Symmachiella dynata: one gene and its partner. The protein of the gene in region 2 interacts with the protein of the main gene of each other region in a pairwise test. Links are inferred from orthologs where the notes say so. Each region holds a gene or a part of one and is shown on either strand. Other genes may lie near its edges.

Region 1 (15,114 bases), 3.8 Mb from region 2 along the record:
CTCACCCAAGAAATTCGACGAAATTGTCTTGAGCTGACCGATAACGCGTAACTTGCAGAGAACGCGAAACTCATTAGAACTCCAGCGGCTTTCGGTGTCTGGCGGAACGGCGCATCCCAGCGCGGTCCGGTGAAGCGCTGGTGAGTCGCCAAAATAAATAATAGGAACGAAACACATGACTGACGAAAATCAGTCGACGCAAGGCCCGGTCGATTTGGCCCGCTTGACAGAACTGATCGAATTGATGGAAGCGCACGGCCTGACTGAAGTCGATGTGCAAAACGGCGAGCAGCGCTGGAAGTTGCGGCGCGGACCACAAGACGTCATGCAAATGGTTCCCAATGCTGCGGCCTATGCGGCAGCGCCACACCCGGCTCCGGCCGGTGCGCCTGCGGAAGCTGCTGCGGTGGATGACGGCACAATTGAGATCACCAGCCCGACAGTGGGAACGTTTTTCACATCGCCGACGCCGGATGATCCTCCGTTTGTGAAGATTGGTTCGAAGGTTTCCGGCGACACAATTGTATGCATTGTCGAAGCGATGAAAGTCTTCAACCAGATTCCCGCGGAAGTTTCCGGAACCATTACTGAAGTGCTAGTCAAAAATGGTGATCCGGTGGAATTCGGTCAGCCGTTGTTTCGTGTGCGGCCCGGTTGATTTGCAATTTCGGCCAGTATGCGAAACCGGTGAAACGAAGAGTCGACCGGATGCCACGCGCCACGACCGACGGGATTGAAGATTGCGTAAGGTCACGCGATGTCTCTGAGGTGTCAGTCGCCGCAAGAGGAATTGTTGCGCAAGAGGAATTGAGGACGAGGCGCTGCGGTACGGCTCGCACCCTGCGCATGAAGGTTAAGTCGCCGGATTTGTGTCGATTTCAGACATCACGCATCAATCCGCAGCGGCCAAGGGATTTTTGAGGTCGAGTCGTTTTACGGAACCAGTTGTCGAAAACAGAACTATCGCACGTCGGGTGAAACGGTCCTGGTGCCGTTGAGCGAGACGAAATGAGCGCGAGGTGGGCGCGACCCACAAAGGTGCCATGTTTCAACGAATTCTAGTCGCCAATCGGGGTGAAATCGCCTTGCGGGTCCTCCGCGCGTGTCGCGATTTGGAGATTGAGTCCGTCGCTGTCTTCAGCGAGGCGGACCGCGGTGCGCATTATCTGAAATTGGCCGATGAGGCGTATTGCATCGGCCCAGCCGCCGCGACCGACAGCTACCTGATGATCAACCGTATCATCAGCGTCGCGGAACTGGGCAATGTCCAAGCGATCCATCCTGGTTATGGATTTTTGGCAGAGAACGCACATTTCGCCGAGGTGTGCCGCAGTTGCAATATCGAATTTATCGGTCCCCCGCATGAAGCCATGGCGCAGTTGGGGGATAAAGTAACGGCCCGCGGAATTGCGGAGCAAGCCAAGGTCAGCGTGGTCCCCGGCAGCGACGGGCTGGTGACGAGTGAATCGGAGGCCTTAGAGGTCGCGAATCGCATTGGTTATCCGGTGCTGATCAAAGCCACCGCCGGTGGGGGCGGCAAAGGGATGCGGGTGGCGATGAACGACATCACGCTGAAGTCGGGCCTGAAGGCAGCTTCAGCAGAGGCCGAGAGCGCCTTTAGTGATGGCGGCGTGTACCTCGAAAAATACATTGAGCATCCGCGACACGTCGAAGTCCAGATCTTGGCTGACACTCACGGCAATGTGGTGCACCTATGGGAACGGGATTGCAGTTTGCAGCGACGGCACCAAAAAGTCGTCGAAGAAAGCCCCGCTTCGAGTTTGCCCACCGCAGTGCGACAAGACATCTGTAAGGCGGCTGTGCGGTTGGTCAAAGCGGCGGGGTACCAGAATGCGGGCACCGTTGAATTTATTGTCGACAAGGACAATCAGTTTTACTTCATCGAAGTGAACGCGCGGATTCAGGTGGAGCATCCGGTGACCGAGATGGTGACCGGCATCGACTTGATCCAACAGCAGATTCGCATTGCTTCGGGAGAAGCGTTGCCCTGGAAGCAAAAAGGGATTCCGTGCGAAGGAGCCGCGATTGAGGTCCGCGTGAATGCGGAGGATCCCGACCACGGTTTTCGCGGCTCGCCAGGGAAAATTACAAAATTGCGCGTTCCCGGCGGGATTGGCGTGCGTTGGGACTCGCATGTTCATGAAGGCTACACAGTTGGACCGTATTATGATTCCTTGATCGGAAAACTGATCGTGCACCGTCCCACACGCGACGAGGCGATTGCCACGATGAAGCGGGCGTTGGCGGAATTTGAAGTGGAAGGAATCGCCACCACAATTCCCCTGGCACGTAAGATTTTTGATCACAACGCCTTCGCCGAGAGTAAAGTCGACACCACATTTATTGAACGAACATGGTAACGTGCGGGGCCTGTCATGATCAGCACCACTGCACAAGTCAATAGGCCACATAGAGTGGCGGAATGGATCAGTCCAAAGCGACGGACCGTTAGTTTTTGTCAAACAAGAGAGACGTGAGAAAATGAAAGTTGCATTATTGACCGGTGGCGGCGATTGTCCCGGTCTGAACCCAGTGATTCGCGCAGTGGTTCGCACGATTCACAATGCCGGCGGAAAATCGATCGGCATGCTTGAAGGCTGGCGCGGCGCGATTGAGGGGAATTTTACTGATCTCCGCGTTCAAGACACCGACGAAATCATCGCTCGTGGCGGTACGATTTTAGGATCTTCACGGACGAATCCTTATAAAGATCCGGATGACCCCGAACTGGCGGATCGTTTGATCAAGACGTTTGATGAACTCGATGTCGATGCACTCATCGCCATTGGGGGAGACGACACGTTGGGTGTGGCCAGCCGGCTGTATTCGGAACGCAAGTTTCCCGTGGTCGGTGTTCCCAAGACAATCGACAACGACTTGAGCTGCACCGACTTTACGTTTGGCTTTGATACGTCGATCAATATTGTGATGGAATCGGTGGATCGTTTGCGGACGACTGCCGAATCGCATCGTCGCGTGATGGTCATCGAAACCATGGGACGCCACGCCGGATGGATCGCCTGCTTCGCCGGAATTGCGACCGCTGCCGACTTTATTCTCGTGCCGGAAGTCGAAGTCGACATCGACGAGATGTGCAATATTCTCAAGGCGCGGCGAGCAGAGGGCAAGTCGTACGGCCTGATCATCGCCAGCGAAGGAGCCAAGCTGCCGCAAAGCGGAATGGTCACACAGGACGCCGAGGTGGATGACTTTGGTCATGTAAAACTTGGCGGGATTGGTGATAACTTGGCTGAAGTTATTGAAGAACGGACCGGAATCGAAACGCGGGCCGTCACGTTAGGGCACTTGCAACGCGGTGGTCCCCCCAGCGCCTACGACCGCGTGTTGGGAACCCGCTTGGGAATCAACGCCGCTCGGTTGGTGCTCAACCGTCAATACGGCCGCATGGTCGCCTTGCGGGGCATGGGCATTGTCGATGCCCCGTTGTCTGAAGCGGTGGGTACGCTTCGCACCTTGGACCTGGAGTTCATGCGCGAAGCGGGAGAATTCTTCAAATACGACGCCGACCCTAACCACACTCCGTAGTGGTTGCGTAGCATCGAATCGGTCACCCAACTCGGGCGACCGGCAGATTAGGAAATTGCATTCGGCGAGTGGGAACAATCACGTTTCCGCTCGCCGTTTTTTTGTCTTGAAGTCGTTTCAAACCCCTTTAACGCCTCTCGCTGATACATAGGATGTAAGTTCCCGGAACAAACGCAACCGGGTTTTGAAACAGGTTCTTGGCGATGGCAACCTTGAACCGAGTGGCTGCGGCGCGTGTCTCACCGACTGTGGCTTTGCCCGGCCGCGGCTTCGGTCTAAAATGCGAATCAGCCACCCAGAGAGTTGAGACTATGAACAACAGCAATACCCGCCGCGAGTTTGCCCTCTACGTTGCGCGGGAATTGCATGAAGCGGGTTACCAAGCTTTGTGGGCGGGTGGTTGTGTGCGGGATGCGTTATTAAAGCGCGCGCCCACGGATTATGACGTTGCTACTGACGCGCGTCCGGAGGAGGTCCGCAAAGTTTTTGGAAGGCATCGCACGGTCCCCGTGGGCGCTAGTTTCGGTGTGATGCTGGTGACGGCGCCGCGTAGCGAAGACAACGTCGAGGTCGCCACGTTTCGCAAAGAAGGCCCGTATCTCGATGGCCGTCGTCCCGATTCCGTTCAATACTGCACGCCCGAAGAGGACGCCCGCCGACGCGATTTCACCATCAATGGCATGTTCTACGATCCGATCAACGACGAGGTCCTGGATTTTGTTGGTGGGCAGGAGGATCTGAAGTTGGGCATCGTGCGAGCGATTGGCGACGCGCATCATCGCATCACCGAAGACAAATTACGGATGCTCCGCGCGGTGCGGATTGCAGCCACATTGGAATTCACAATCGATCCGTCGACTGCGGCGGCGATTGCGGAAATGGCTACGGAAATCGCAGTCGTCAGCGTCGAACGCATCGCGCACGAATTAGCGCGCATGCTGGTTTGCCCTCGGCGGGTACGGGCGTTGGAGTCGCTGCGCGAATTGGGGCTACTGCGGATGATTTTGCCGGAGATCATCCCGAATCTGAACGAAGTCGATTCCGTCGAGCATTGGGGTAAGACACTGCGGATGCTGGATGAGTTTGAAGTGATGTCGTTTGAGTTGGCCTTTGCTGTCTTGCTGCGGGAGGTCCCCATCCAGCAGTGTAAGGAAGACGATGATTCCGCGGCCCGTGACGCAGCGCGCGCGAAGGTGGTCGAGCAGATTTGCCGCCGTTTGAAACTATCGAACCAGCAAACCGAACGGACCTGTTGGTTGGTCGAGCATAGGCACGCACTTCGCGATGCGCCGCAACTTCCACTGCACGTGCTTAAACGGTTGTTGGTTCAACCGGGCGCGAAAGAAATGCTCATGCTGAACCGGATTGCCGCCGTCGCGACCGAGGCGGATTTGACTGCTGTCGAATTCACAGAACGGTTTTATTCTGAAACGCCCGCTGAGGAACTCAATCCTCACGAATTGATTAACGGCGGCGATTTGATTGCGGCCGGATTGTCGCCGGGGCCGGGATTCAAAGAGATTCTCGATTCAATCCGTGATCGCCAATTGGACGGCGAAATGACTACCCGTGAAGCGGCGCTTACCTTTGTGGATCAAATCGTGAGTGGCAAGACCATCGAAGAGAATTCGTAACGAGCCGCTACCCGGCCAATCCTTGCGAAAGCGGACGAACGTCCTTAAAGTCTAAAGCCAAACGCCCGCTTTGAGCATTCCTAAAGACTACAGCTGAAGGCCTATTTCCTCCCATGCCCGCTCCCATTCGTTTCGGCATCATCGGTGCCGGCGCTGTTTCCGACTACCACCATGTTCCCGGCATCAAGATCGATCCCCGCGCTGAACTGGTGGCGATTTGCGACCCCAATGCCGACTTGATGCAGCAGCGTCAAACCGATTGGGGACCAACGCGGTGTACGACCGATTACAAAGAGTTGGCGGCTGATCCCGATGTCGATGCGGTGATCATTGCCACCCCCAATTTTACGCACAAGGAGATCGCACTGGCTTGTATTGCCGGGGGCAAACATGTGATGTGCGAAAAACCGTTGGGGCTGAATTTCGCCGAATCGTTGGAAATGTATCAGGCCGCTCGCGACCAAGGGGTGCGGCACATGACCGCTTTTACGTATCGCTTTGCGCCATCGATGCGGTATTTGAAGCATCTGGTTGCGACGGGCGCGCTGGGCGTGCCGCGGCATTTTCGCAGCCAACGTTTTTTGGATTTGCCGGAAACGAGTTGGGGCTGGCGACAGTCAAAAAAATTGGCCGGAGCAGGGGATCTGTTTGACATGACGATCCACCGCATTGATTTCGCACAAGATTTGATGGGGCCGATGACAGCGGTCTGCGGTGCGATTGCGCAATATGCGACGCGGGAAAAGACGGCTGATGGACAGGCCTGTCCGCCCTCGGATGTCGACGATTGGTCGGCATTGATCGGTCAATTCTCTGGAGGCGCAGTCGGTGTGTTCGAAGGCAGCACGGTGATGAAGGGCTATCACTTCGGTGGCTTCGGGCGGGAATGGGCCGAGGTGAATGGCAGTGAAGGCTCAGCCGTGTATCAACTCACCGAGCCGAATACAATTTTGCTAGGCAAGGGGGGCGAGTCGCTCGAAAAGGTCGACGTCCCTGCGGAGTTTCTCAAGCCGACCGGCAGCCCGCGTGATCCTAGCGAGGGTGTCCCCGCCACCGTCTTTCGATACGATCTGGTCTACGAACTTGTCTCGGCGATCATCGAACAGCGCGATGCCGTCCCGGGATTCGACGATGGTGCCAGTGCGCAGCGGATCGCAGATGCGGTGTTGGAATCGTACGACAGCCGGAGTTGGGTGACGTTGCCAAGCGGATTGGAGACGTAAGCAGACCGTCAGTCTGGCGGGGGCTGTGGATTGCCCCCCCCATTGAGAAACGCGTTTTACTTTTTCGGTTTTGAGCGTTTTTTCTTCTTCTTGGCGGCGACTTTGGGGGACTTCTTTTTGGGGGTGGTCTTTTTCTTGGCCTTCTTCTTTGCGCCAAAAATCTGGTCGTAATTGTTGGCAAATGCGTCCGTCGATCCGGTGTGTACTGTGTAGCCCGTCATGCTGGTTTCCTCAATGTCCGTGTCGAATTCTTCGCGTATGGCCCGGTTAGGCCGGGCAATTTGGTCATGATACCGGCAGGGAATCTGGCATCAAGTGTCTCGCCGTTTACAGCCTGGAGTTCATTGCACGGGACCGGTTCGGTTATTACGGTTTTGACGACTGTTTCATCTCGTTCAAGGTGTACCGCGCCGTTGGCAATCGATTATTTGCTAAATCTTAAAAAACGGTGTGAATTGTTCGGGGTTTCTACGTTATGACCTATGAACCGGGATAGGACGAGCAAAGCGAACACTCTGTCTACGTTGAGTTGTTTATAGGCGGCAGGAAAATCATAGGTTCGCCAAGTTGTCGTCGATATCGTGAGAAGCCATCTTTTTTCCGTTGTTTCGTTAGCGTTTAGCGAAGTCGTCGGGTGCTTGTGCGGCAATTGCGACTGCATTGGGCAATGCTCGCAATTGCCTTATACCTGGCTGTGATGTGCTGACGCAGCGATTGCAGTCTGAAAAACGTGTATGACAGCCCGCGAATCCCGTTTTTTTGGCTTTGACGAGGGATGAATCTGGGAAAATTGCCCAAGTTCATTGAACTTATTGTTGATCGAGCCGGCGACGGCGCGATACAATTTTGTGTAAGTCTAGGGAAAATAGAGGGGATGGTTGAGTTCCTGCGGTTTCTTTAGCAAAAGTTCTGTGCAGATTTCCGTGCCTTAGTTTCCGGCGAATAACCAAATAGCCGTCGTTCCGTGAAAGGAAATGTTCCATGTTGCCGCGATTCCTTAGCAAGCCGTTTCGGGGACGAACCGCGTTATTGATGACTTGTTTATCAATCGCCGGTGTTGTCACGCTCACAGGGGCGTCGAAATCCCGAGCCATTACCAAATTGACCCTCGATCCGACTGCGGATGTCGTGCCGCTGTTTGATGGGATCGAACAGAAGTCACTGGACGTTTCGTACATTGCCAAAGACTCCAAAGGCGGAAACCTGTTCATCACCAATACGAGCGACAAGCCGTTGACGGTCCAAATGCCGAAGGCATTCGCGGCTGTGCACGTGATGAAACAAATTGGTGGGGCCGGTGGAAATGTCGGTGGCGGTGGAGGCTTCGGCGGACAAGGCGGCGGTGGCGGCCAAGCGGTTGGCGGCGGCGGCGGGTTCGGCGGTGGCGGCGGCGGATTTGGTGGTGGCGGTGGTGGTAACGGATTGTTTTCCGTTCCTGCTGAAAAAACCGCGAAGATCAAAATCAAAACGGTTTGCCTCGAACATGGCAAAGCCGAACCGCGTCCCAAAATGGAATATGAAATCAAACCATTGGAAGAATTCACCAGCAACGGACCGTTGTTGGAATTGGTGGAAAGCTATGGTTCGAGCCGTGGCAACAGCGAATTTGCCGCCGTTCAGGCAGCTGCGTGGCATCTTGCCAACGATATGAGCTGGCAGCAATTGGCGCAAAAGAAGTTTGATCGCATCGGACGTCCGGACACGCCGTACTTCAGCGGTCGTCAACTCCAAGCAGCTCAAGGTTTGGTAACCGTAGCGGTGACCAAGTCCAAGGAACGTGAAGAAGAAAAAGCCAAAGAAGGCGGAGACAGCGTGCGGACCTACAACGACGAAAAGTAGTTGCACGCAATTGGCACAGCACAGATTTCACGGAACTCGAGGAACTCGCCTCTCTTGACAGGGAGGGGAGTTCCTTTTTTTATTGGTCCATCATTTCACGCCCCCAGCTTTGCTGTGTGATAACCACGAATGGCTGCCTCTGCTTCGGGGCGGATCATGATCGTTGGACGTGCCGCACGCAACTGCGCCATGGCCTCATCTGCGTTACGGGCCATGCCGGTATGTAGCAGGTAAGCTCCTACTACGGCGGCGCTACGGGAATAGCCGATCTTGCAGTGCACGTAAACGACTCCGTGCTGCGCCTGAATTTCGATGAACTGAACCGCCGTTTCGAGTTGCTCCTGTGTAGGAGCAGTCAAATCTAAGACTGGTAGGGGCAGGTAATCTAGCCGTTGCAATTCGAGTGGTTCGGAGAATGCAACGGTCAGGTCGACGACAGCGGTGACTCCTGCGCTAATCGCCTCGTCGGCTTCATGGGCCGTCAATCGTCGGCCAATCCAAAGCTGTTCGGTCACGCTGTCCCACGAACGACATTCTTGGCGGTAATGTAACCACGATAGGTATTGCCCGAATAACATCGGCGCCAGGATGAGCCTCGAACTGAATGGCAGTTGCCCGCCGCGCTTGTCAAAAATTCCTGGTCCGATGCCGAAATACCCCGCAGCGATCAATCCTGCCAAAACGGCCGGCCACAATAACCAAAGCCCCCACGAACCGAATCCGATCCCGATAACGGCCAAGGCGAACGCACCGCAGGCATACCGCCGTCCGACAGCCCTGTTCTGCTCGACCGGTAATCGGAACGGCGTCGAACGGACGAGGTAGAAGCAGACTGCGGCTAAAACGAAACCGCCGGCGACATCGACGACATGATGTTGATAAGTCAGCAATGTCGACAGGCCAATCAAACTAAACCAGAAGTTCGAAGCCCAGCGGACCGCCCCGTGGGTGTGCCGCGCGTAATGCACGGCAAGAATCTTTCGAAGCGCGATGTGCAACGACGGGCAAAGGTTGTAGGGTAGGTCGAATTGGCGAAAGTGATTGAACAATTCTCCCAGCATCCCTGAGACCGGTGGACGCTCGACGGCCAATTGCAGTGGGAACAGCAAAAAGCAACCACCTGCTAACAGAATGGCCAGCAAAATTCGCCGAGACAAGATTCGCAGTTCCGCACGATCACGGCAGAGAAACGGAGCGGCTATGAAAAACAGGTCGATCGACATATAGGGAATGATCATCATCGGCACAAATGGAATGATCTGTTCCCAGTCGTAGTACCATGTTCCCACGTCGCTGCGGAGCGACGAGATGTAGTTTGTTGTCATATAAACCAGCATGAACACCAGCGACAACCCAGCGGAGGCGAGTGCCGCTTGTTTCCATAGCGGGGCATCGGATCGATAATGCTTGGTAGATTGGTTGCTCATGATTGCCTTGATGGAATTTGGTGGGGCAAGGTTTGTGAATATTGCGCAGCGGTTTGGACATGCTATAGTGAGCGACTGGGCTGCCCGCCCCTCGTTAGGACGCGGTGAAATGACAAATATCATGGGAAAACTATGCCGAGCATTTACGATTTGAAGCCGCGGTTCCAATCGCTGTTACGACCGATCACACGCGGATTAGCGGCGGCGGGCGTGACGGCCAATCAGGTCACCGTGGCGGCGGCCGTGTTGTCGATTGCAGTTGGGGCTTGTATTGCGATTTACCCGGAACGACGGTGGCCGCTGCTATTGGTACCGCCGTTTTTATTCGTGCGGATGGCGCTCAATGCGGTTGACGGCATGTTGGCTCGCGAACACGGCATGAAATCGCCGCTGGGGGCGATCCTGAATGAATTGGGAGATGTGATCGCCGATGCTGCGCTGTATCTGCCGTTCGCGCTGGTACCAGGCGTGCACCCGGCGTTGGTGGTGCTGGTGGTGATTGAAGGCATTATCAGCGAGATGACCGGCGTGATCGCGGTGCAAATCGGGAGCGAGCGGCGCTATGACGGTCCCTTGGGGAAGAGCGATCGTGCGTTTTTGTTTGGCTTCATTGGCTTGTTGCTCGGCTGTGGTGTGAAGACCGGGCGGTGGTTGGACGGCTTGCTCATCGCCGCGATTGTTCTGCTTATATTGACGATCGTGAACCGCGCCCGTCATGGTTTGGCGGAAGTACGGGCGGCATCGTCTGAAAATGGGGAGAATTCTCCAAATTCCGCGTGATATACGGCTACCTGTCTGCGCCCCTCTCTTAACAGGCAACTTGACCTAGTTTTGAGGGGACAAAGACAATGGCGACTCTGATTGCGGAAATCGAAAACACATCCACGCAACTTCCGGCAACCCGCATTGCGTCGGAACATTGTTTCACGACCAGTGACGGCACTGAGTTGTTTTATCGGGCGTGGGCGCCGCAGGGGAAATCCTCACAAGCGGTGCTGCTGTTTCATCGGGGGCATGAACATTCAGGCCGCTGGCAGGATGTTGTCGACCGCATCGGGATGGAGGAGACTTGGTTTTTTGCCTTCGATGCGCGCGGACATGGTCGTTCGCCGGGCGAACGAGGTTATGCGGAAAGCTTTGGACGCATGGTTCGCGATGCCGATGAATTTGTTCGGCATCTCTCGGTAACGCATGGGATTGCCGTTGCCGACATGGCCGTTGTCGCTCAAAGCGTGGGCGCCGTGTTGGCGGCCGCTTGGGTGCACGATTACGCGCCGCCGATACGGGCGATGGTCCTGGCGACCCCGGCGCTGCGGATTAAGCTCTATGTTCCTGGGGCCATTGCCGGGTTGCGATTATTGCGAAAGGTAAAGCCCAAGTCATTCATTCGCAGTTACGTCAAACCGCGAATGCTGACGCACGATCAAGAGCAAGCACAATTGTATGCCGACGATGAATTGATCACGCCGCAGATCGCCACGAACATTCTGTTGGATGTACACCATACGTCCACACGATTGATCGAAGACGCCGGCGCGATTGTGGCACCGACGTTGTTACTGTCGTCCAGTGCTGACTATGTGGTGGAATCAAAACCACAGCAGCAGTTTTTTGATCGGCTCGGGTCCGCCGTCAAAGAGCGGGAAGTGTATCCGTCGTTTTACCACTCCACATTTTGGGAAAAAGAACGCGACCTGCCGATCGCACGGACGCGGGAATTTATTGAGCGACAATTCGAGGACCCGGCACCGGTCGCGTCCTTATTGGAGGCGGACAAGTCGGGGTATTCCAAATCGATCTGCGACGACTTGGAGCAACCGCTTTCGCTGCTCTCCCCGAAACGGTGGGCGTATGCCCTCCAAAAATTGGGTATGAATACCGGGGGGCGATTGAGTCGCGGGGTGCGTATTGGTTGGCGGACCGGGTTTGATTCTGGCGAATCTTTGGACCATGTCTATCGCAACCGGGCAGAGGGGACGACGTTCATTGGGCGGATGATTGACCGGGCCTATCTGGATTCTCCCGGTTGGCGGGGAATTCGGCAGCGCAAGGTGCATATGCTTGAACTGTTGGATCGGGCCATCGCGCGAACGGCCCAGCGCGGCGAAGCGGTGCGGTTGCTTGATATTGCTGCCGGACCGGGACGGTATGTCTTGGAGGCGATCCAGCGGCACGCGGACGTCGAAATGTCGACCGTATTGTGCGATCGAGACGTTGGCGGTTTGGATTGGGGCCGCGCGTTGGCGAAATCGATGGGCATCACATCGGTCGATTATCGCCAAAGCGACGCGTTTGATGCGGACGCGATCGCTGCACAAACGCCGCGGCCGAATATCGCTGTGGTCAGCGGGCTGTACGAATTGTTTCCCGATAACGGCCCAATTCGCGAGTCACTCCGTGGTCTGGCAGCGGCGATTCCCGCGGGCGGATTGTTGCTGTACACAAATCAGCCGTGGCACCCCCAGCAGGAAATGATTGCCCGCGTGTTACCCAACCGCGACGGCGACCCCTGGGTGATGCGCTGTCGCACGCAGGTGGAGATGGATCAGTTGGTGGCGGCGGCGGGATTTCGCAAGTTGGAGACGCTGGTGGATGATGAGGGGATTTTTAGTGTGTCGATGGCGGTGCGGGAGGGGTGAGTGGGGCACGAGGTGGCGCCTTCCAATAAATTTGACAGCCGGGAAGTGCCTGCTGCAAATCCTTAAATCCAACTTCAGTGACTTGATTGCCATCGAGTCGAAGATATCGAAGCTCGCTCATATGCGTAAGAGCATCCAAACCTTTGTCGGTGATTTGATTATTGTGAAGGAGCAATGACCACATATTTGTCAGTCCGCTCAGTCGTTCTAATCCTGCATCACCGATCCCGGTGTTGTTCAACTGGAGAAAAACGAGCTTCGTTAGCCCTTGGAGGTGGACCAGTCCTGTGTTGCTAACTTCAGTCTCGTCGAGCCACAACTGATGGAGGTCTGTCAACGATTCGAGGTTCTCCAAACCCGCGTCGCCTACTTGAGTATTACTGAGCGATAGGATTCGCAGTTTTTTCATTTCACGAAGGTTTTGCAATCCGCCATCATCAACAAGCGTCTGGCTCAGGTGAAGAGATATCAAATTGTTCAAACTCTTGATGTGGTTCAATCCTGCACTGGTAACTTGCGTGTCGGAAAGTGCGAGTGACTTTAGCCCTGTGAGTTGTTGGAGATTTGCTAAGCCAGCGTCCGTTACCGGAGTGTTATTGAGCGATAGTTCCTCAAGGTATCCTAAGTCTTGGAGTCGATGCATTTCCGCATTATCAAACGCCGTATTGTCGAGCTTGATTGTTACTACTTCTTGGCAGGGACGATTACCAATTTGGATTCCTTCCACGGATCCCCCCAACTGCTCAATTTTGTCGACGGTCAGCGGGTTGCAATAAATATGTCGTCCAATCCACGGACAACCCATAAAGCACGGCGCGCAAACGACAAACAATAAAATGGCAAATAGCAACAACAAACGAATTCGCATGCGTCGGCGTTTTGAGGATTCATCCGTCATGGTGAGCGTCCTGGATTAGGCATTGGGCGATTCACTGGTTGCCGATACTTCTCAGCCTATCCCAATCAATCTTCGCAAACAATCTGATTCTGCTGTCTCCTAAGACATGCAGGCCAAACAGGAAATCGTTACCATGCACGCCTTGAAACAACCCGGACGTCCATGCCGCACATCCTATAGCGGCGAAATGGTAAAGGATTTTCAGGATGCACCTGTTCGATCATCTTACGCCCGAAGTTCGTGTCGCGCTCGGTGGGATTTTGGGGGTCTTGGTCGTCTCTTCGGTGTTGGTCTTTGCCGTTTGCAAATTCCGGCCGCAGCGCGATCACAGCGAATTGGTCAAGCGGACGCGGACGTGGTGGATCATTGCCGGGCTGTTTGGCATTTCGTTGGCGCTGCCGGAATGGGGGTTTCTGTGCTTCCTGGGCTTTGTCAGTTTTCTGGCTCTCAAGGAATATCTGTCGCTGATTCCGACCCGCCGCGCCGATCGCCGCGTGCTGTTTTGGGCCTACTTGAGCATTCCGCTGCAGTTCTATTGGGTGCACCTGTCATGGTACGGGATGTTCATCATCTTCATTCCGGTGTACATGTTTTTATTGATCCCCACCCGGATGGTCTTCACCGGCCGCACCGAGGGATTTTTGTGCTCGGCCGGAGTCGTGCATTGGGGGCTGATGACGACCGTGTTCAGCCTGTCACACGCCGCCTATTTGTTGGTGCTCAAACCGGTCGAAACGGGCCGCGCTGCACCGGCATGGCCGAGCGTGGAAGCGGCGCTCCAACCGGGGCCGGGGTTGTTGATTTTTCTGGTTGTGCTCACGCAGTTAGGCGATGTCGCCCAGTTCGTCTGGGGCAAGTCATTGGGCCGACACAAGATCGCTCCCAACGTCAGCCCCGGCAAAACGGTCGAGGGCTTTTTAGGAGGCGTGGCGACGACGGTCGTGTTGGCCTGGCTGATCGGTCCGCGGTTGACGTTGATGGATGCGAAGTGGTCCTTGCTGGCCGGTCTGTTGATCGGCGTTGCCGGGTTTCTAGGCGACCTCTCCATCTCGGCGATCAAACGCGATCTGGGCGTCAAAGATTCCGGCAGCATTCTTCCCGGCCACGGCGGTATCTTGGATCGGGCAGACAGTTTGACTTACACCGCTCCGTTGTTTTTTCACTTTGTGTATCATCTTTATTTTTGACGACGACATCATCACCACGGAGGCAAAAAAAGGCTTTAGGTTTTAGACCGTAGGCCGTAGGAAATGATCTGATCGTGCAACCCTACAGTCTAGAGTCTACAGCCTACAGTCTAATTCCCGCCGTGGTGTACTTTTCAGCAGCGAAAGCATATGAATCATTTCTTGCGAGCGTTGTTTTTCTTGATTGTGGTGCGGCCGATCATGCTGATTATTTTGGGCATGAACGTGCGGCATGCGGAGCGGTTGCCGCGGTCGGGGCCGGCGGTGATTGTGGCGAATCACAATAGCCATCTCGATGCGTTGGCGTTGATGACATTGTATAGCACGCGGGAGTTGCGGCACGTGCAGCCGGTGGCGGCGGCGGATTACTTTTTTCGTAACCGCTTGCTGAAATGGTTCGCGACCCAGATCATCGGCATCATTCCGCTACAGCGGCAGGTGAAAACAGCACGGCGCGATCCATTGGCGCCGATTAACGAGGCGATTGAGAAGAATCAAATCGTGATTCTGTTTCCCGAAGGGACCCGCGGCGAACCGGAGCAGATCGAGACCTTTAAAACGGGCGTCGCCCACATTTCGAAACGGCACCCGGATGTGGATGTGGTCCCGATTTTCATGCACGGTTTCGGCAAGGCGCTGCCGCGCGGCGAAGCGCTGCTTGTTCCGTTCTTCTGCGATGTGTTCGTGGGAGAGTCGTTTC
Region 2 (15,034 bases):
TCGGTCTACGAAAACAACGAATTTGATTCACGGATTTTCAGCAACACCATCGATTCCGTCTATCCGCGACAGTACCCCGAAATGGCCGATCGAATCAGCAAACATGCATTTCGCAAACGATACGTCGATCAGCTGAGCACGCAAATCGCGCGGCTGTTTTACGAACACCGTCCAGAAGAGACGTTTGACTAAACCAACCGAAGGCAACAAAAAAACAGGCGCAACGGCTCACCCCGTGCTTTCCAGCAGCCTGAAAAGTTGGTCTTGCACCGACAAAGCTCGTGACACACAATCCCCGAATCCAGCCGTGACTATGCATTCGGCATATTTGGGGAACAGACCATTGCAGCGACTTCCTTCACCGCCAAGGAAGATTATTGAACGTAGATTTTTAAAGTTTGTCTCGGCAGTTAACACAAAGCATTGAGTCGTCAGGTCTCTCCGATTGCATGATTGGGAGACTCAAGGTGCGATTGGAAAAAGCACCGGCCGTTCGTATCGTCTTAAAAAACTACCGGCGAGGGATCGCGGATATGAGAATTGATAACCACCACACAATGCAGGATCAGCCCCGCCGACAGATGCTGAAGCTGTTGCTCTGTGCGATGCTTTTGGCATCCACTTGCACCGGCTGTAAGGCGGTCGTCCTTCTGGGCTATCTCATCGGCGGTCCCCCTTCCATTGAACCGCCGTTTGACATTCAAACCAAGACGTCGCTCAAAGAAGACGACAAACGCATCGCCGTCGTCTGCTATGCTCCCAAGGAACTCAAATTCGATACCGAGGACGTTGACGACGAGTTAGCCCAGCATGTTGCCATGCGGCTGAACAGCCACGGCATGAAGGTCATCGCCCCGGCCGCCGTGCAGAATTGGTTGGACCAAAACGACGACTGGGATTCCCCGGCGGAAGTCGGCCATGCTCTCGAGGCGGATTGGGTCGTCTACATCGACATGCAGGAATACAGCCTGTGGGAAGAAGGCTCGATGGAACTGTATCGCGGACGCACGACAGCAATGGTCAAAGTGTTTGACATGAATGATGGCGACGGCGAGGAGATCTTCACCAAGGAAATCGTCTCCGTCTATCCCATCCGTGCTCCTAAACCCGCACATGAAATCAAACGCGACCGGTTCAAAGCCCTGTACTTGTCCCGATTGAGCGAAGAGATCGGCCAATTGTTCTACGAACACTACGCCGGCGACGAAATCGCGCACGGCGTCGTCGACTAACGTCTTCTCCGTCGCACAAAGAATAAAAAACGGCGGGAAGCACTTCTGCAGATGCTTCCCGCCGTTACTATTGGACATCACTGATTTTGACCACAAAAATCATTCGATGTCGAGGACTTTCTTGAAGTCGATTTCTTCTTCTTCACTCAGCGGAAACGGAACCGGCGCCAACTCCGTGGAGTCCGCCTCGACAGCTTCGGTCGAAGTCGATTCGCTGGTCACCGTGTCCGATTTCATTCCGATTCGGGCATTGCGTTTCTCCAAGACCACGCGAGCCGCGTCGCGAAGTTCCGCATTGCCCAATCGGCGGAGGTTGCCCAGTTCAGCCAGCGGTTGCAGTGCCCGTGTCAGGCGGCCGATGCTGGTTTCCATCATCATCATTTCGGTCAGTCCCTGCCGCATGGCTCCCAAGCTGGCGACGCGTCCTTCGAATTCTTCTTGGAAGTCGACCAGAATTTCCAGAGTCTGCACGGCGTCGGCCAACGTTTCATTCTGGCTGTTGAGCGAATCTTTCATCGTCAACAGTGTGTCGAGGTTGGTCCGGGCAGCGACCACGTCGCGTTCACCGGCGGACAGATAATCCCGCAAGGCAAACAGTTCGTCGACGATGGTTGTGGCATTGGCGGTATCACCGGCCTGCGACTCGATTTTCCCCTTGAGTTCGATCACGCCATCGGCGGCGGCTTGGGCTTGGGCCAAGTCCGAGGCATCTTCACGAATCCGATCCTTGAGGTTGATCAGTTGCGTCAAGTTGCTGTGCGCCTTAGGCAGGTCGTCGGCTTGGGCGACAAGCTGCGTTTTGACGTTGACCATGGCGTCCATCGACTTCTCGGCTTCCTGCATATTGACTGCTTGATCCTGTGCCGTTTGGCTCAGCGTGATCAATTCTTGCAGCGTTTCTTGCGCGGTCGGAGTCGAGATATATTCTTCGACGAGTTGGTTTTGAATTTCGGCCATGCCGGTCAGAGCACGACGCGCCGACTCGGTCATTTCCTGATTGTCCAACAACATCGCTTGCAGGTCGTTGATCTCCCGCAACTGAGTCAAGGAGATATTCGCTTGACGGGCTTCGGCGGCGACTTCGGCCCGCAATTGGCGAACTTTCACCAACGCGCTTTGTGCATCGGCAAGTTGCTGCCGTTGCGCCTGCAGTCCGCTGAGCAACGTGTTGGTATTTTTGACACTGCTACGCATATCGACCAAGTCTTCCATCTGGCGATGCACTTGGTCGATTTCTCCTTGCATCATCGCGAGTTGGCGCTCGAGCGGCTTCGAAACCAGATAATGCAATCCGATCATTGCCACGGCGAGCCCGGCAAACATCATAACCCAATACGGCTTGCTAAGTTCAAACATTGAAGATTCGGAATGATTTTTCACGTCAAGATTCCTGATATCAGAGTTGTCCAAGGTTCGCTCCCTCAGATACGGATTTATGTCTGGATTGTGGATTCAAGTTGAATTTGTGCTCGCCTTAGCCACCGTTGGCTATCGCAACCGGTCCGCTCCACAGTCGCCTGGCTCAACAAAAGTCGTTGAGCTCGGTTTGGGAGTCTGTTGCCGGTCCCCATGACTGGATCTGGAGATAACACCGATCCAGCGATTTCGCAGCAGCCATCCGGCCGTCATTAGGCGATTCCCCTCCTACGACGAGGGAAATCATGAATTCGAGCTTGTCAAACGGAAAGAACTAGGTGAGCGGTAAATTCTTCTTGTAATTCCCATATGCCCTAGTATCGCCATTTGTGAGATATGTTCTGACATGGAATCCCGCCAAGTCCCCCTGATTTCTCAAAATTGAATCCGCCACCACCCCACAAGGCGGAGTGTGCCGCAATACCGGTAAAATCCCCTTCCTGCTCAAGTCGCATAGACGATCTTCGATGCGTGGCAGCCCACTGCTGGTGATTGTGGAGCCGAAATCCTCCCTCAGCCTCGATTTGGGCCCCGGATTGCGTTCTACTGATGCCTCATGATCGAGACAGCCAAACGCGAATCAAACCGGACACGCACGATGACTTCGATACATATCCGAAAAGGGGTACTCGAGGATTGGCCCGTCATTGCCGCCGCCAATTCCGCCCTAGCAGCCGAGACAGAGGGGAAACAGTTATCGCCAGAAGCGCTGGAACCGGGCGTTCGGGCGGCGTTGTTGGATGAGCACAAAGCGCAATACTTTGTCGCCGTGATTGATGACCGCGTCGTAGGGCAAGTGATGCACACACGGGAGTGGAGTGATTGGCGCAACGGAGAAATCTGGTGGCTACAAAGCGTTTATGTTGTCCCTGCGCACCGAGGCTGCGGTGTATTCCGCGCGCTGTATGAGCATGTTTACAACTTAGCGGCCGCGAACAAAGATGTCGTGGGCCTGCGGCTCTATGTTGAGCGAGAGAATGACCGGGCGCAACAGACCTATCACAAACTGGGCATGAGAATGCCGGGTTATCATGTGATGGAAGCATTGTTCGAGGCGGACAAATCAACGCCGCAATAGACCGGTCGGCGCCCGTTCGCCTAGTCGAATTCACCCGGTCGAATTCAACAGTCGGCTACCGCTGTGGTTTGTCCCCGGCGATCAACTCTTCTTCCCATTCGTCCAGCAGCGGCCAATCGATGGCGCACGTGCCGAAATCGGACAGGTGTTGATAGGCATCCAAGCGGTCGATCGCCTGTTGCAATGTAGCGTCATCCTTGCGAAACGCCGGCCCGTGACTGGGGAGCAACCACTTCGCGTCCGAGTCCTTGATGCGCTGTAGCGATTTGATAAACGCCGGAATATCGGAACCGTGATGAGCGTCGATGGCACCGACACCCCCATCGCGAAAGATGTTGTCGCCGGAAAACAGCAGGTCGTTCCAACGGAACGCCAACTGGCTGTCGGTATGTCCCGGCGTGTGCCAGACCTCAATTTTGATGTCTCCCACTTCCAGGATATCCCCCTCATCGACTTGTCGATCAACTTGGATCGGCTGGATATCGAGTGAGATCCCCTGAGCGGAGATTTCGGCAAACGTGCGAATCCGGTCCGCATCGGCCAACGGTTTCACAGCCCCTGGATGCGCGACAATTTGAGTGTCGCCGACCAGTTCGCAGAATTTGCGGGCGCCCTGAGCATGGTCGACATCGGGGTGGGTCAGCACCAGATATTTGCAATTGGCCAACGGAAAATCCATCTGGCGAATCAATTCGACAATTTCGGGGACGGTGTCTTCGTAACCGATATCGATCAACATCCACTCAGACTGATCAAAAATCAAATAAACACAGCACCCCAACCGCTGGCGGGCCTGGTAGTTCATTTCGATGACATTGGGAAAATATTCGCGTCGCTGCAGCATGCGGGCCTCGGATTACGACTGAAGTGATCGTCTGATAGGGGAATTCCGCGTTGCATTCTAAGGCTGGGCTGCCGATGTGGCAAGTTGTTGGTTCAGGATGCTGAATTCTCAGGTCCAACGCTTCACAAAAACTCCCCCGCCACCTGATCGGCGAAAAACAAGCCTTCGTGCGTCAGCCGAATCGTCCGCTCATCACGCTCCAGCCAACCTTGGGCCGTGAGACTGTCAACGGCGTCACCGGCCAAATCGAGTAGGTTGTAGCCGGTCTGCACGTGGAATTCAGCCAAATCGATCCCCGCGCGGCGGCGTAGGCCGAGGGCGATGGACTCCCGGGCCCGGTCTTCGGGAGTGAGCATTTCCGTCTCTCCGATCGGGGATTCGCCGGCCAACGTCCGCTTTAACCAGGTGGTGACGCTGCGGTGATTGATCGAGCGACGGCCGTCGAGATAGCGGGCTGCTCCCGGTCCGAAGGCGTCGTAGGACTGTCCAGTCCAATAGACTTCGTTGTGCCGGCAGCGAAAACCGGGCTGAGCGAAATTGGAGATTTCATAGTGCTCGTAACCAGCGGCGGGGAGTTTATCGAGGGCCAGGGCGTACATCTCCCGTTCCAGTTCCGAGCTGGCCGGCGTGAGTTGCGATTTTTCACGGCGGGTCCAAAAGGCGGTCCCTTTTTCAAACGTCAGTCCATACGTCGAAAGATGCTGCGGGTGATGGGCGACAGCCGTTTCGAGGGTCGACTCCCAAAGTGCGAGCGATTGCCCGGGGACTGCGAAGATCAAATCCAGGGCAATGTTATCGATCCGACGGCGAAGCCACTGCAGCGCTTGGTCGATTTCCTCCTGTCGATGATCCCGTTCCAGCAGCGAAAGGATCTCCGCATCAAACGATTGAATTCCCAGACTGACGCGATTCACACCCGCGTCGGCCAAGATGGCGATTTTTTCCTCGCTCAGACCGGCCGGATTGGCTTCGACGCTGAATTCGCAGCCAGCGGCCAAGCGATATTTGCTCAGCACGATCTCCATTAGCCGCTTGAGATCTGCCGGGGGCAGGTGCGTCGGGGTGCCGCCGCCGAAAAACAGCGTGCTGATCTCGGGAGAATCTTCAACCCGGGACAACTCCATTTCCAGCGCGCGGAGATAGTTGTCGATCAGGTGATCCTTGCCGGCGACGAGCGTGAAGTCGCAATATCCACAGCGATGCGCGCAAAACGGCACGTGGATATAAATCGCTTGTGGCGGGGCAAAAACCGGGTTCATGGGAAAATACCAATGGCAAAGAGCTGGACCAACAGCGTTAAAATAGACGGCGCCGGCAAGTTCGGCAATCGCGGCGGACCGCAATTGACCAAAAGTGCGGTTTTCTGGTAGTTTCCGCCGCGCCGCAGCTTGTGCGGCGGAGTTTTTTTCAGACGGGCGACCAATCCCAAGACGGCCGATGCTCAACGCAGACAAGGCATCGTACCGTCCGGCTACGAACGGAGCGCGAAGTATGTGTGGAATCGTGGGGTATGTGGGTGGAAAACCGGCTTCCGCGTTACTGGTCGAAGGGCTGCATCGGCTCGAATACCGCGGTTATGACAGCGCGGGAATCGCCGTTCGCAATGGCGAAGGTATCAACATCCGCAAACGCGCCGGACGCGTGGGCGAACTGGTCAAATTGCTCGACGAGGAACCGATTCAGGGCAGCCTGGGGATCGGCCATACCCGCTGGGCAACACACGGCGAAACAACCGACACCAATTCGCATCCGCATGTCGGCGGCAATGGCGAGGTGGTGTTGGTGCACAACGGCGTGATCGAGAACTATGCGTCGCTACGGGAATCGTTGCAAGTTCGCGGATATGTGTTCAAAACCACGACCGACAGCGAAGTGGTCGCCCATCTCATCGCGCATCATCTGGATGAATGCATTCGCATGGGGGACGATCCCCAGGATCGCGCGACGATTCAACGCACGCTCGAAATGTCATTGAAACAACTCAAAGGGACCTACGGACTGGCGATCATTTTTCGCGATCATCCGGAATTGCTGGTGGCGATCCGAGCCGGTAGTCCGCTGGTGATCGGCATTGGACACAACGAATACTTCCTGGCCAGCGATTCCAGTCCGCTGGTCGGACATACCGACGAAGTCGTCTATCTCGACGATCACGAATGGGCGTTCCTCAGCCCCGAGGGCATGGAAATTATTCATCGTGACTCCGGGCAACGGGCACCCTCGATTCAAACCTTGGATCATGTCGCCGGGAATATCGATTTGGGGGATTTCGATACCTACATGCTCAAGGAGATCTTTGAGCAACCGCAATCACTGGAGAACTGCTTGCGGGGACGGATCGACGATGATGCTGCCAGCGCGAAGTTCGGGGGACTGAACGTCGACGTACAGGATTTGCGGCACGTCGATCGGATTGTCTTAACCGCCTGTGGAACGAGTTGGCATGCGGCGTTGGTCGGAGAATACCTGATTGAAGAATTCGCCCGGATCCCGGTGGAGGTCGAATATGCCAGCGAGTTTCGTTATCGCAACCCTCCCATGACCGACCGCACGATGACGTTCGCCATCACACAAAGCGGCGAGACGGCCGATACGTTGGCGGCGCTGCGAGAAAGCCGCCGCAAAGGGCATGCGACGATGGCGATTTGCAACGTCGTCGGCTCAACGATCGCCCGCGAAGCGGACGGTGGAATCTATCTGCATGCGGGTCCGGAAATCGGTGTCGCCTCGACCAAGGCGTTCACTTCACAAGTCACATCAATGATGTTGTTGGCCCTCTATCTGGGACGCATGCGGCATCTGTCGTTTCCCGCCGGGCAACGTTTGATCAAACAGATGCGACAATTGCCGCAACTGGTCGAAAAAACACTCGCCTGCAACGAGGCTGTCGCGAAAATCGCCACGAAGTATTTCGACCGTAACAATTTCTTGTACCTGGGCCGGCTATACAATTTCCCGGTGGCCTTGGAAGGCGCACTGAAACTGAAGGAAATCAGCTACATCCATGCCGAAGGCTATCCAGCGGCCGAAATGAAGCATGGGCCGATCGCATTGGTTGACGAAGTCACTCCGAGCGTGTTTGTGGTTCCACACGGGACGATGTACCCCAAGGTGATGAGCAACCTCGAAGAGGTCAAAGCCCGCAAGGGACCGGTGATTGCCATTGCGTGCGAAGGGGACAAGGAAATCTCCGCAGCAGCGGACGACGTGATCTTCGTGCCGGATGTCGAAGAGTATCTGCAACCGATTGTCACCTCGATTCCGCTCCAATTACTGGCCTATCACATCGCAATCCTGCGAGGCTGCAATGTTGACCGCCCACGGAATCTGGCCAAGAGCGTGACGGTGGAGTAATACGGGTTTCTTGCCCCAATCCATTTCGCCACTTCCCCAATCGCGCATCGCTGAGTTATCATAGGCATTGGCATGTTATGACATGCGATGTGCTGCGGTTCTCACCATCCCGCAGTACTGGGGCTGAGGCATGGACATTATAAATACGTAGAGATTGTGGGCGGAGAATCGATGAAAATCTTGCTGGCCAACCCGCGCGGATTTTGTGCGGGCGTCAATATGGCGATTGAGTGTCTGGACGAGGCGATCCGCATCTGCGGGCCCGAAATTTATGTCTATCACGAAATTGTGCACAACAAATACGTCGTCGAAAATTTCACCGCACAGGGCGTGACCTTCGTCAACGACCTGGACGAAGTCCCGCACGGGGCGTTTTTGTTGTATAGCGCGCACGGCGTCTCGCCGGAGTTGCGGGAACACGCATCCAGTCGCAATCTGCGGACAATCGACGCCACCTGCCCGCTGGTGACCAAAGTACACCTCGAAGCGGTCCGTTTTGCCAAGCAACATTACAACATTGTGCTGATCGGCCACGAAGGGCACGACGAAGTGATCGGCACAATGGGAGAAGCTCCCGAATCGATTACACTGGTAGAAACCGCTGAAGATGTCGACCAACTGGAATTCCCACCCGGAAGCAAAATCGCCTACCTCACACAAACGACCCTCAGTGTGTCGGAGGCGAATACGGTGATCGAGCGCCTGCGGGAACGCTTTCCGCACATCGAGTCGCCCCCCAAAGAGGACATCTGTTACGCGACAACCAACCGGCAGGAGGCGGTCGCCACACTGGCTCCGCAAACCGATGTCGTGTTGGTGCTGGGAAGTCAAAACAGTTCCAACAGCAAACGACTGGCAGAGATCGCCGCCGGAATGGGCAAGCCGTCGCATTTGATCGACGGCGCCGACGAAATCGCCCCCTCCTGGTTCACCGGCAGCGAGACAGTACTAATCACCGCCGGCGCCAGTGCTCCGGAAGTCGTCGTCGAACAATGCATCGACCGCTTGGTGGCGGATTATGATGCAACGGTCGAAGTGATGACGATCCGTGAAGAAAACGTGCAGTTCCAATTGCCGAAGGAACTGCGGGTGTTGCAAGCGGCGGAGCGTTGAGCGATGTAGGGCGACCCTTAGACCGTAGGGTGCGTCATGACGCACCTTTCCACGTAGGACCAGCGATTCGCCCAACGCAATTCGCAATGCAAACGTTTTCTCCTGTAGCGATCAATCCAGCACGCTGACACATGCGACTCACGTGAGTTTTTGTTGAGCTGGGACCTCAAACGCCCTGTGCGAGAAAGGTGCGTCGCGACGCACCCTACGATTGCTGCGGGAGTTGCAAGCGGCGGAACGGTTAGCCTCATCCAAATGGGTGGCACGGATTGCCGTCGGCAATCCGTGTGCCGCAGGCACAAGAAGCCACCATTTCGGCAGTCCATGCCAGTTTGGCTTCACTAACTAACCAGCGCGTCAACTGTGGATTCTTGCGGGCCTTGCCCGCCCCGATTGCTACCCGAAATCAAGAATGCCCTCTTTCCTCGTCCCTATAGCGACCTGATTCGCATGAACATCAATTCTTCTCGACGCGAACGATGTTTAATGTGCAATAGTACCCAGTCGCTCGATCTGCCTGCATTTTTGGCACTCCATGCCGATCAAACACAGCATCTGGAATTCCTTCAAACGTAATAGATTCGTACACAAGTAGTGTTTGGATTAGCCCATTTTTCTCATGCACCTCTTTAGCAATTGTAAATTTGGAAATATCAACATGCCGAAAAATTATATCGGCCGACAGTTTTTGACCATTAACAGTATCAACTACGAAGTCCGCTCCTGTAGATATTTTAGCTCTTACAGTTGAGTCGATCTTCCACTTTCCTGAGATGACTGCAACATCTCCGATGGGTATGCCGAGCCTACCGACAATTTTTGTCTTCCCACTCTTCACGTCTGAAAATAAAACATTTGTGACGATCGGCTTGGGCTTCTCCACTTGATTTGGTTTTCCAACATTAGCACCGTGGATCACTGCAATGCAGAAAGCAAAACTGCTGCTTCCTATTATCATTTTCAACATTTTTTGCATGTTGCACACCATATTTCCGCTGGATAGTTGGGGTCCTCGACTGGGTAATCACAAATCCTAACTCTTACCGGAGAGATTTATCTCTCGTGCCATGATTCATCCACCAGTACCATCCGTGTGCCGATGGCACAAGACGCCACAATTTCGGCAGTCCGTACCACGGTAGCCTCTCTTACCAACCAGCGCGGAGACTGCGGCTTCTTGCGGGCTTTGTCCGCCCCGACAGCAGAGCTATCGCTGCCACGTTTCGTGTGAACATTTACGAGCGGTGTTGTGCTTAAAACTGGAATCCGCCCCTCATTGCTTCGCGATGAAATAAAACCGCCGACAAATCTAAGACGGTGTAAAATAGTAAAAAAACCACAAAAAAAATTCGCCACTTCCGTTTTATGAGGCAAAAGCTCGCAGTAAATGCAAGCAGCGAACTCGCCAGGAACAAAAGGCCGCTTGTTGGCATCTGAGCCAGAAGTAATCTGACAGACATGTACAACAACCAACCACCGTATGCTACAAACGCAAAGGTGAAAAAAAAATTCATTTCGCAAAGCTCATTTGTCTACTCCACCTTAGGCATAATTCGCGGCGCTCCGGTGATGTTACCATCCACGTTATCAATTCCGCGTAATAAACTCGTGTAGGTTGAACACCGTGCGTGTGACGGCGGTCCAGGCGGCGAGGTCTGGGGCGGGGATGTCTTTGGGGGGTTGGGACTGGCCGGTGTGGATTAGTTTTTCAGCGGCGGCCGGGTTTGCGGTGTATGCGGCGCGCTGTGCCTGTAACAAATCGGTTAGCACGGTGATCTCTTGTTCGTCGGCGTTGCGTGACAGGGCGTGTTGCATCATCCAGTGGAGCCGGTCGGTTGTTTTCGTTCCGCCCTGCCTGATCACTTGAGCGGCGAATGCGCGGGCGGCTTCGACGTAGGAGGGATCGTTGAGCAGCACCAGTGCGCCCAGCGGGGTGTTGGAGCGGGGTCGCTGTGCGGTGCACTCTTCGCGCGCCGGAGCATCAAAGGCCTTCATCGCCGGATGCAAAAATTGCCGCTGCCAATGCGTATAGACGCCGCGTCGATATTGGTTTTCGCCGCTGTCCACTTTATAGGTCCGCGCGGGGAAATTCAGGTGCCGGTACAATCCTTCGGGCTGATACGGCATCACGCTGCGGCCGCCCAGTTTGTCGACCAACAGACCACTGACGGCCAAGGCGTTGTCGCGGATGATTTCTGCATCGAGCCGAAAACGGGATTGCCGCGCCAACAAACGGTTGTAGGGATCGACCTCCGCTAAATCGTCGTGCATCAACGATGATTGACGGTAAGTGTGAGACATCACGATCAACTTGATGATGTGTTTGATATCCCAGCCACTTTCAACAAACTCAAGGGCCAGATTGTCCAGCAATTCGGGATGCACCGGGGGTTCGCCCTGTGCGCCGAGATCGTCCGAGATTTTGGAAATCCCCGTGCCAAAATAGCGCTGCCATAAGCGATTGACGAAGACCCGCGCTGTGAGTGGGTTTTCACGAGCAGTGAGCCAATTCGCTAAATCGATGCGTGTCGCGCGCTGCTTAGAATCGATTTGCGGAAGGAAATTCGGGACGCCCGGTTGGACGACTTCTCCGGAATCATCCATCCAATTTCCGCGGGACAGCACGCGCATTTCTCGCGGCGTGACCGAGACTGTCACCAAAGTGGTACGCGTGTTGGCGGCAACGGTTTCCTCGCGTTGTTTTTGGAGGGCGGCAATTTTCTCGCGGGTCTCCGCCAAGGCGGGCGCGATCGAGCGGTAGTAGGCGGCGAGTTGTCGGGCTTGTTCCTCGGTGCGCTGTTCAGCAGCGACCGCTAAGATGGCGCGGATCTCTTGGGTGAGCGGATCGAGTTCGCCCGCTTTGAGCGGTTGCGGAGCGGTGGTGGCGGCGATGCGGAATCGGCCCAGCGTATGTCCCCCGGAGGCATAGTTTTGATCCAGAACGAAGGTGAAGGTCGCATCGCCCTCATTGGCAATCACCTCGGCCGTTTCGGCGACCATGTGGTTTTCCTGGCCGACTTCCGGCAAGATCGCCCACCCCCAACCGGGGCCTTGTGCGTCGGCATCGACGGCATGGGCGGCCGACCATTTCTTATCCAGCAGTTTGCCCGCCCCGATCGTCTGTTCGAACGTGGCGGAGGCATTTTTCAATTCGATCGGTAACGCCGCTGCCTCGTTCTCAATGGCGCGGGAGACGCGAAATTCGGTCAGGACAAAGTTGCCATTCCCCGCGCGTCCCGGACCATTTTTGGGGAGCGATTTGTCAGGCAGAACCTCCACGCGAAATCCGGTGATGTTTTTCAGCGGGACCTTGGCGGTAATCGTATAGCTGTTGTGAGCCGAATCCGGCCCCGAGGCCAGTAGCGAGTGATCCTCAAGCACGGCGAGTTTGGTTTCGTGCAGCGCTGCAGCGGATGCGGGGATGACGATCTGCCAAGCCGGAGCAGTGGCGTGTTGTTGTTCCCAGGCGATTTGCGCTGCTGCCAGTTCTTCAGTGGGTGTCTCGATGATGCGTTGCAGCTCTGCGAGTTGCCGATCAATCGGTTTCAGCAAACCCGGCAAGCGGTCATTGGGCACGTCGACCTGCGGTCCCCAGCGCTCCGTTTTGGCCCCGCCGGAGTACAGACCTTTTTCTTTGATGTCGGCGAAAAACGAAGCGAAGCGGTAGAAGTCTTTGGAGGTGAACGGGTCGTATTTGTGGTCGTGGCATTCGGCGCAACCCAGCGTCGAGCCCAACCAGACCGATGCGGCGGTTCGCACGCGATCGGCGGCATATTTAGCCAGGTATTCCTTGGGCTGCACGCCCCCTTCGGCCGACATCATGCCGAGCCGGTTGTATCCCGAGGCGATCAATTGCTCCTGCGTGGGATGGGGCAACAGGTCACCGGCCAATTGTTCGCGCGTGAAGCGGTCGAAGGGCATGTTGGCATTGAAGGCCTCGATCACATAGTCGCGATAGGGGGAGACGCTCACCGGTTGATCACCGTGGTAGCCAACGGAATCGGCATAGCGAACCAGATCCAACCAGTACATCGCCATTCGTTCGCCGTAATGCGGCGAGGCTAAGAGGCGATCGACACATTTTTCGTAAGCCTCAGCAGAGTCGTCCGCCAAAAACGCCTGCATCTCTTCAACCGTGGGGGGCAATCCGGTCAGATCAAAACTGAGCCGCCGCAGCAGCGTCCGTTTGTCGGCCGCCGGCGCGGGTTTGACCGATGCGGTTTGCAATCGGGCGAGAATGAAGTTGTCGATGAAATTTTGTGGGGCAGCGTCGGTCACTTCGGGGACTGGATGCGAAACGGGCGGGGTATAGGCCCAATGATTTTTCCAGTGGGCACCTTGGCGAATCCACTCGGTTAAGGTTTTCTTTTCCCCGTCGGTGAGTTGCTTGGGATGATCGACCGGCGGCATCACCAGACCTTCATCCTTGGTGGTGATCCGGGTGACCAACTCGCTCGATTCCGGTTGACCGGGATCGATGGCAACATAGCCTCCCAAATCGACAAAAGCTCCCTTTTTTGTATCAAAACGGAGTCCCCCCGCTTCGGGATCGCCCCCTTGGCGTTCTTCCGCATCGGGACCGTGGCAGGCGTAACATTTATCCGACAGAATCGGTTGCACGTCACGGCCAAAATCGATTTCCGCAGCCTGCGTTGCACTGCCGCAGCACAACACGACCCAACTGATCAGCCCAGCAAGTCTCTGCATCATCCTGGTTTCCCTCTCTCCGCTTCGGTCCTCTGCCAACCACCGCCCACAACTTGGCGATGCATTCACTTTACAACGTTTTCACGGCCTTGTGAACGTCGACGCGATCAGGGACCGCTGCAAACGGGCCGCTTTCTCGCGTGGCGGCCCTATCAATTGCTGCTGCCCTAAAATAAATGAAAGCCGATTACCGATTTTGCGCCGACTTGTCGCGTGATCAGCTGCAGGACCGCTTTGTCGAGCGAATGAAATCACCACCATCCGGTCGCGTTGCCGTTGAAAGGCCCCACGCATGAAAACATTTCACCCGCTGTCGTTGGAAATGGTCATCGCCATCGACGATGAGTTGGCTCCTTTTCCGTTGTTGGATCGGGAGGTGGCCGTCGCGGAAATCGTGTTGGCGCTGTTGCCGCAACAGATCAATCGCTATGCAAAGATCCACGCGGCACGCATTACCGCCGAACTGATGGACCAGGATGCAGCGGTAGCAAATTGAACCGTCAGTCGCATTAAAAACCAACAACGCGCGGGTGCCACCGGCGGCTAGCCCGCCAGTGCTGTGTCAGGCCGAGTTTTCCTTGTCTAGGGACGTCGCTCCACGTTCGTTCTGGCGGACGAGCCGCCAGTGGCACCTCAAATCGGGACGACATAAAACTTAATGTTGCGCTCCGGTACGATCCAGCATCAATCTACCGGGACACCCAACCGGGCGAGCGCGCCGTCGCAGACGCGGACGACATATTTAAACTTGTCTTGCCGCGCATTCTGCATAGCGGGAATCGCCGGTCGTGCGGTTTCGCCGAGTTCATCCAGGGCGAGCGCGGCACTCAAACGTGTCGTGTCTTGGGGATGCTCAAGCATTTTGGTCAAGACCGCTAATGCGGCATCGGGATCTGTATCGGCGATGGCCTGTGCTGCGGCAATACAAACCACTGGCGACGGGTCATCCAAATAGGGCCGAATTTTGTTCGCGATGTCTTCGTCGATCGCGTCGGCATAATAGAGTTCCGTAATCGCCCAATAACGCATGGCAGCCTGTTCGCTGGCGAGTGCTGCACAGTACTTGGCGACAGACTCCGGTTGCGAGCTATCTATCGTTTTCAATTCGGCCAATTGCTCCAGCAGATCGGACTTGTCGAGGGCATCACGCCAATGCACATAATCCTGCGTCTTGCTTTGGGCCGGTGGAGCAGCGGCAGCGCCGGGTCGGAACGTGATGGCTTGGCTGTCACGAAAACCAATGCGGCAGGCAACGGCCGAGAGCTTTTGCCCCGGTTTGACCGTAACCGG

What was found.
Region 1: the proteins of glmS (region 2) and Mal52_RS16885 interact in binary tests that used the Escherichia coli proteins (3 or more experiments, as listed by UniProt). The link is inferred for Symmachiella dynata from one-to-one orthologs.

What each region holds. Positions count from the first base shown.
Region 1 is NZ_CP036276.1:4,466,686-4,481,799, reverse strand. The notes cover bases 7,525-10,510. They hold Mal52_RS16885 (phosphatase PAP2/dual specificity phosphatase family protein), read right to left. Parts: upstream 9,691-10,510; coding sequence 8,359-9,690; downstream 7,525-8,358. Other genes in these bases: Mal52_RS16880 (CDP-alcohol phosphatidyltransferase family protein), read left to right, coding at 9,823-10,470; Mal52_RS29870 (hypothetical protein), read left to right, coding at 7,525-8,263. Outside these bases: Mal52_RS16925 (M24 family metallopeptidase), read left to right, coding at 1-37; accB (acetyl-CoA carboxylase biotin carboxyl carrier protein), read left to right, coding at 176-658; accC (acetyl-CoA carboxylase biotin carboxylase subunit), read left to right, coding at 1,044-2,381; Mal52_RS16910 (6-phosphofructokinase), read left to right, coding at 2,503-3,567; Mal52_RS16905 (CCA tRNA nucleotidyltransferase), read left to right, coding at 3,879-5,201; Mal52_RS16900 (Gfo/Idh/MocA family protein), read left to right, coding at 5,315-6,424; Mal52_RS29875 (hypothetical protein), read right to left, coding at 6,481-6,645; more of Mal52_RS29870, read left to right, coding at 7,406-7,524; Mal52_RS16875 (bifunctional alpha/beta hydrolase/class I SAM-dependent methyltransferase), read left to right, coding at 10,539-12,329; Mal52_RS16870 (leucine-rich repeat domain-containing protein), read right to left, coding at 12,298-13,227; Mal52_RS16865 (phosphatidate cytidylyltransferase), read left to right, coding at 13,434-14,414; Mal52_RS16860 (lysophospholipid acyltransferase family protein), read left to right, coding at 14,565-15,114.
Region 2 is NZ_CP036276.1:643,121-658,154, reverse strand. The notes cover bases 5,587-8,492. They hold glmS (glutamine--fructose-6-phosphate transaminase (isomerizing)), read left to right. Parts: upstream 5,587-6,061; coding sequence 6,062-7,924; downstream 7,925-8,492. Other genes in these bases: ispH (4-hydroxy-3-methylbut-2-enyl diphosphate reductase), read left to right, coding at 8,096-8,492; hemW (radical SAM family heme chaperone HemW), read right to left, coding at 5,587-6,024. Also shown: Mal52_RS02460 (hypothetical protein), read left to right, coding at 1-192; Mal52_RS02455 (hypothetical protein), read left to right, coding at 534-1,232; Mal52_RS02450 (hypothetical protein), read right to left, coding at 1,332-2,612; Mal52_RS02445 (GNAT family N-acetyltransferase), read left to right, coding at 3,247-3,726; Mal52_RS02440 (MBL fold metallo-hydrolase), read right to left, coding at 3,782-4,570; more of hemW, read right to left, coding at 4,693-5,586; more of ispH, read left to right, coding at 8,493-9,037; Mal52_RS02420 (hypothetical protein), read right to left, coding at 9,495-10,013; Mal52_RS02415 (PSD1 and planctomycete cytochrome C domain-containing protein), read right to left, coding at 10,625-13,747; Mal52_RS02410 (hypothetical protein), read left to right, coding at 14,037-14,240; Mal52_RS02405 (sulfatase-like hydrolase/transferase), read right to left, coding at 14,429-15,034. UniProt on the Escherichia coli protein: Catalyzes the first step in hexosamine metabolism, converting fructose-6P into glucosamine-6P using glutamine as a nitrogen source.